DNA from 3 places in the Blautia sp. BCRC 81119 genome. Region 2 is predicted to be linked to each of the others. Evidence: riboswitches for the same ligand, from Rfam matches in the RefSeq annotation. Region 2 holds a riboswitch; each other region holds the start of a gene.
What was found. Region 2 has a riboswitch for cobalamin ahead of DMI82_RS07010 (ABC transporter substrate-binding protein). Riboswitches for the same ligand answer to the same signal wherever they lie in the genome.

Region 1: linked by a shared signal. The riboswitch ahead of DMI82_RS11375 (sirohydrochlorin cobaltochelatase) and the one ahead of DMI82_RS07010 (ABC transporter substrate-binding protein) in region 2 are both predicted to bind cobalamin.
Region 3: linked by a shared signal. The riboswitch ahead of DMI82_RS17175 (cysteine-rich small domain-containing protein) and the one ahead of DMI82_RS07010 (ABC transporter substrate-binding protein) in region 2 are both predicted to bind cobalamin.

The regions. Positions count from the first base shown of each region.
Region 1 is NZ_QJHD01000017.1:100,286-102,555, forward strand. It holds gene DMI82_RS11370 (NAD(P)/FAD-dependent oxidoreductase) at 1-209, shown strand, start outside; cobalamin riboswitch at 598-772, shown strand; gene DMI82_RS11375 (sirohydrochlorin cobaltochelatase) at 935-2,227, shown strand.
Region 2 is NZ_QJHD01000009.1:4,821-7,090, reverse strand. It holds gene pcrA (DNA helicase PcrA) at 1-457, shown strand, start outside; cobalamin riboswitch at 556-851, shown strand; gene DMI82_RS07010 (ABC transporter substrate-binding protein) at 955-2,049, shown strand; gene DMI82_RS07005 (FecCD family ABC transporter permease) at 2,064-2,270, shown strand, end outside.
Region 3 is NZ_QJHD01000033.1:45,366-47,635, forward strand. It holds gene DMI82_RS17170 (phosphatase) at 1-618, shown strand, start outside; gene DMI82_RS17175 (cysteine-rich small domain-containing protein) at 726-1,013, opposite strand; cobalamin riboswitch at 1,281-1,450, opposite strand; gene DMI82_RS17180 (C40 family peptidase) at 1,682-2,270, opposite strand, start outside.

The DNA of each region.
Region 1 (2,270 bases), on a different contig from region 2:
CGGGAACCGCAGATGATGATACTTTGCTTTATGGCGTTGAGGTTAAATTCTACAACATGGAGGTCGAGATCGACGAAAATCTGGAAACCTGCCACAAGGGTCTCTTTGTTATCGGAGACTGCAGCGGCGTGACCCATTCTCTGTCCCATGCATCTGCCAGCGGAATCTACGTAGCCAGATACCTGGAGCAGGAGTATTTTAACAGATAAACTGCAGAGCAGTTTATCTGTTATGAGCAAGTAGCAAAGCGGATTGCGAATATCCGCTTGACTAGATAAACTGCAAAGCAGTTTATCTGTTATGAGCAAGTAGCGAAGCGGATTGCGAATATCTGATGTAAGACAGTCCTTTTCTGATATCAGGGTGATGACAGAAAGGGGCTGTTTTTTATGCAGGATATGCATGAATATTGGAGAAAGCATTCTGATAATAACTGACAGATACAGGGAGAAAACCGGTTACTGTTCACTGGTAATATTTCGCGAGGTGTTTTTTGTGAGCGAAGATCACAGAAAACCGTGAATCGTCTGACATCAATCTTGACAAATTTATGAGTTTGTGGTAAAAGTTAGATAACCAGGTAAAAGAAAATATGTGCAAATGTTATAATGATAAGGTTGCATCCAGTCGGATGTGCAAAAGAGAATCCGGTGAGAATCCGGAACGATACCGTCACTGTGAAAGGGGAGCTGCTTTTATAACCACTGGGAGACCGGGAAGGGAAAGCAGCGTGGAACCAAGTCAGGAGAACTGCCTTATTGTGAGATTCAGGGATTCGCGGTTTACGAATCGGTATTCTCCATAACAATACAGAACTTCTTTTTATGTATTTGTATTGCGCAGAGAATCATGTGTGAGCAGGCGGCCGCAGAGAGCTGCTGCTTTTTTGTACATATCAGTATTCTGGAAATACATGAAAAGAGGACAATGAGAAATGAAAAGAAAAACAATGTTAGCTCTGATGCTCGCAGTTTCCATGACATGCTCTATGGGTGCAGCTACAACAGCAATGGCAGCAGAGGATTCTGCTACAGAAGAGAACGCTGAGGCAGCTGATACCACAGAGGCTTCTGATGCAGATCAGGAAGCAGCAGATAATGTAGCAGCTCTGATCGACAAGATCTATGTACAGGAAAGAAACGACACAACAGATGAGGACTGCAAGGCAGCCAAAGAAGCATGGGATGCTCTGACAGATGCTCAGAAAGAACTGGTAGAGGGTGAGAATGCAGATCCGGATTATTTCGGACGTGACACAGGAGATGCTTCCAAGGACGATCCGCGTAACCAGGATGAGATCGGTGAGAATGAACTTCTTGTTGTAAGCTTTGGTACTTCCTTCAATGACAGCCGTGCAGAGGATGTCAAGGGAATCGAGGATGCTCTTGCAGAAGCTTATCCGGACTGGTCTGTAAGAAGAGCATTTACAGCACAGATCATCATCAACCATGTAGAGGCAAGAGATGATGAAGTGATCGATAACATGCAGCAGGCTCTTGACCGTGCAGTAGAGAATGGTGTTAAGAATCTGGTTGTACAGCCTACCCATCTGATGCATGGTGCTGAGTACGATGAGATGACAGAAGCGATCAATGGCTATAAAGATAAATTCGAGTCTGTAGCTATCGCAGAGCCAATGCTCGGTGAGGTTGGAGACGATGCAACTGTGATCAATGATGACAAGAAAGCCGTTGCTCAGGCGATCACAGATACGGCTTGCAAAGAGGCCGGATTTGACAGCATGGATGCAGCAGCTGAGGCTGGCACAGCATTCGTATTCATGGGACATGGAACATCTCATACAGCTAACGTTACATACGATCAGATGCAGACACAGATGGAAAACCTTGGATTGAAGAACGCATTCATCGGTACTGTAGAGGGTAAGCCGGAAGATACAGCCTGCGACAAGGTTATCGAGAAGGTAAAAGAAGCAGGATACAAGAACGTTGTTCTTCGTCCGCTGATGGTTGTTGCCGGAGACCATGCAAATAACGATATGGCCGGTGATGAGGAGGATTCCTGGAAGAGCCAGTTTGTAGCATCCGGAAACTTCGATAAGGTTGACTGCCAGATCGAGGGTCTTGGAAGAATCGAAGCAGTTGAGAAGCTTTATGTAGAGCATACAAAGGCAGCCATCGATTCTCTGGGAAGCACTGAGGAGTCCGCAGATTCTGATGCAGCAGCAGATACAGAGGCTGATTCTGCTGAGGAGTCCGCAGAATAATAAATATAAAAATATCTGAGTGAGTTCAGATACCTATAAGAAA
Region 2 (2,270 bases):
TATCGAGGAGGAGCGAAGGCTCTGTTATGTGGGGATCACCCGTGCCATGAAGGAACTGACTTTAACCTGTGCAAAACAGCGGATGATCCGTGGGGAGACTCAGTATAACCGTGTGTCACGTTTTGTAAGGGAGGTTCCACGGGAACTGGTAGATCTTGGACATACCATTCAGGAGAAAAAGCCCAGGGTAGATGATATCGTATCTCCGAAAAGCGCCTATGCCCAGATGAAAATGAATTTCCAGGCAAAGAGCACCCTGCAGAAAAAAGATTTCACAGTGAAGAAGGCGGACAGCCTGGACTATGGTGAGGGAGACACGGTCCGTCATGTGAAATTCGGAGTCGGTATCGTAAAAAATATCGCAGACGGCGGCAGAGACTACGAAGTGACGGTAGACTTTGACAAAGTCGGCGTGAAAAAAATGTTCGCCGGTTTTGCCAAGCTGAAAAAGATCTGAGAGGGATCTCTCCGGGCAGACTATTTCTGCAAAAAACTGTAAAAATCCGGCCTCAAGGTTGTAATTGGAAAACCGGTATGTTAGAATCAGTATCAGCGTAATTGAATTGCTGTGAAGTGGACAGTATCACCGGCACATATGCTGCCGGATACTGTGAGAGGGAATCGGGTAAAAAGCCTGAGCGGTTGCGGCCACTGTATACAGAAGAAGGGATTTCACATGCCATTGCAGAAACTCATGTGAGAAGGCGAAATCCCGATGTCAGAGAGATTCTGGAGAAAATTCTGATACATCATTCATGATCGGCTAAAAGATGAATGGTGTATCAGTTTTTATTTTGCAGAGTTTTTTCTGAGTCTGTAAGTCAGGAAACCTGCTTGACAGTATGTAAGTGGGAGCTTCCGTACAAAGTGTTCCGTGCAGATTTTATGAAGCCCCATCTTTTCGGTTACCCATAGGCAACAGGAGATAAAACAGGCGAAAAGAGAGGAAATGAAATGAAAAACAAGTATGTATCCACAAGAATCATGGCAATGGTAATGGCAGCGGCAATGACCGTATCAGCAGCTCCGGCTGTTTATGCCGCAGAGAGAGCAGACTCCGAGACCATCAAGGAAGACAACCAGCCGGCAGCAGAAGACAGTACAGAGTCTGCAGACACCGAAGATTCTTCCGCAGAGGCAACCAAGACAGAATATCCTCTGACCATCACAACCTATGATTACGATGGAAACGAAATCGAAACCACTTATGAAAAAGCACCGGAAAAAGTCCTTGCTGTATATCAGGGAAGCATTGAGACTATGCTCGCACTTGGTCTGGAAGACCACCTGGTAGCTACCGCAGGTCTTGATAATGAAGTTCCGGAAGATCTCAAAGAAGCATTCTCAAAAACAAATTATCTTGACGAATTTACCCCATCCCTTGAAACTGTAACAATGCTGGAGCCGGACATGATCTTATCCTGGAGCTCTCTTTTCTCTGATAAGAATCTGGGAAATGTAACAGACTGGATCGACAAAGGCTGCAACACCTACTACAACACCAATACTCGTCCGGACGGCGACAGAACACTGGAAAATGAATTCACAGATATCTTAAATATCGGAAAGATCTTCGATGTACAGGACAAAGCACAGGCTATCGTTGATGATGCAAAAGCAGTGATCGACAAAACTCTTACTGCAACTGCAGATGTAAAAGACAAACCAAGCGTAATGGTATTGGAGCCTCTTGGAGATGACATCACAAACTATGGCGTAAAGAGCCTTGGCGGAGATATGGTAACACAGTTAGGCGCAACTCTTGCAAACCCGGATGCTTCCACCGTTGGAAAAGAGGATATCATCGCAGCCAACCCTGACGTGATCTTTGTGGTTTACATGCCATATGCAGGAGATGATCCGGAAACTGTTAAGAACAGCCAGCTTGCAGTGATCCAGGATGATGAGTCCCTGAAGAGCCTTGACGCAGTAAAGAACGGACGTGTTTACCCGATCATGCTCAGTGAGATGTATGCAAGTGCAACACGTACCCAGGACGGAATCGAAACTTTTGCAAAGGGATTATATCCGGACGTAAATCTTGACTGATCGGAGAAAATGCAGTGAAAGAAACAGCTTCACAGAGAAAAAAAGATAAGGTGCTCAGAACATCCATGTATGTGGCAGTTCTCATCGGACTTGCAGGATTCCTTATTTTTTCCATACTTGCAGCCATCACTTTTGGAAATGCGGATCTGTCACTGAAGGATGTATACAGCGTTATCGCTTATAAATTGTTTCATATAAAAAGTCTGTCCGCCTATGCGGAA
Region 3 (2,270 bases), on a different contig from region 2:
CGGCTTCTCGGGATCACTGATCACGGTCCCGGCACTCTGGCAGCCGGAACTTCCTCCTATTTCCGTAGCCTTACCTATTCTCCCAAAAAACATTTCGGTGTAGAATTACTCTACGGAATTGAACTGAATATCCTTGACCGCAGCGGAACGGTAGATTTAGATCAGGAATCATTATGTAAACTTGATTACGCCATTGCCAGCATGCATGCCTGGAATTACCGCTGCGGTACCAGAGCCGAAAACACAGAAGCTTTTATCAATGTAATGAAAAACCCCTGTGTAAAGATCCTCGGACATAGTGATAACACTCATTACCCGGTTAATTATGATGCGCTTGCAAGGGCTGCCAGGGAAACCGGCACGATCTTTGAGATCAACGAAGCTTCTCTTGCACCTTATGGCTATCGTGGCGACACAAGAGAAAACTGTTTCGAGATCCTTCGATGCTGCCGCAAATATGATCTGCCGCTGCTTCTTTCCAGTGACAGCCATGGCCCGGAGCATATCGGAGATTTTACCTGTGCTGCTGAGTTTGTTCATCAGGCCATGTTTCCGGAACAGCTGATCCTCAACAACCAGATTCCCAGACTCAAGGTTTTTCTCCAAACCAGAGAATGATCTTCTGTATCTTTTCCGACAGATAACAGATATTGTCCACTCCAAACAAAACAGGCCAGTTCAAACACAGGAATATACATTTTCCTGTATCTGAACTGGCCTGTTTTTTATTTTTCCCGCTGCTTCCGTACAATTTCCGCAAGCTCGCTATATTTACCTGTAACATATCCGAAATTTTCTCTTCTGTGAGGAAGCTTGCATTCGGTGCAGTCTTTAATCCCGCTTTCCGTAAAGCGGAAATTACCACCACATTTATCTCCCAGTGCATATAAAGGACAATAGCAGAACAGACAATTGAAGTTCTCCGGATCTGCTCCTTTATGGCACGGAAAATACTCACAGTTTTTGTGGCTGAAGTAAGAGTATTCTTTGCCTTCCCAGTATGGTTTCTCCATGGCTCTTTTCTCCTCTCCTGACATAACCACACATAATTTTTTCCTATAAAAAAGAGGTAGCGATGCCACCCCGGGGTAGAAATATAATCCGTTCATGAGTGCGCGGAGGGAACGAATGTATCCGGAGTAGTATCGCCTGCCATTTAATCATGTATAATTCATATGAACAGGCGCATTCCATAAAAAAATGCCTACTCTCGTAAAAAAGTAGACAACGTCCCAGGGGTGCGGAGTCCCTGAAATGGTTGTTACACTTTACACGGAAGTTTAACCTCGCCATAACAAGCAGGTTTCCTGGCTCCGGGATCATGACTCCTCTCTCCTTCTCATACATACGTACAATGGACTATGAGATTCGCTCCTCCGTTACAGTGACCGGATCGCTCAGGTTTCACACCTGATTCCCTTTTCTGTGGACTTCTGATAATCAATATATAACTGTCAGCTATCCTCAGCACTTGCTATGTTCAATATGGAATTATACTGACATTATAATAACATCCTGTTAATTATATGTCAATACTGTTTTCAATATTTATACATTTTTGAGCATATTTTATTGCTGTTCAATCCGTTCCATGGGTTTTCAATATTTTTTCCGACGTCAAAAACAGCCCGACAAACTACTGTCGGGCTGCTGTATTTTTATTTTCTGTTGTACGTTCTTATTATACAAGACGTCTTACAGATACAATTGTTCTGTATGTAGCATCATTGCTGATCTTGATCCCGTCCTGAGAGTTCGATGCATGAACGATCTGGCCATTACCCATGTAAATAGCCACGTGTCCGCCATAGCAGATCAGATCTCCCGGCTGTGCATCTGCGTAGGATACTTCTGTACCTGCATTCTGCTGCTCATAGGAGGTTCTCGGAAGGCTGACTCCGAAGTTCGCATAGACACTTTGTACAAATCCGGAGCAGTCTGCACCATTGGTAAGGCTTGTTCCGCCCCATACGTAAGGATTTCCCACAAACTGTGTAGCATAATTCACAACAGAAGATCCGGAACCACTGCTGTAAGAAGAACTGTCACTGTCTGAAGATGTATCCTCTGCATTAGATGTGTCCTCTGCACTTTCTTCAGATGCGTCTGTGCTGTTATCGTAATCTGCGTCTGCATTATCCTCTGTATTCTCAGTATCCTCGGACGCATCATCATTCTCACCATTGTCTGCATCTTCATCCACATCCTCGGTGTCATCTTCTGCAGTATCCTCATCTGCATTCTCGATCACGTCGCCGTCCTCATCGTAC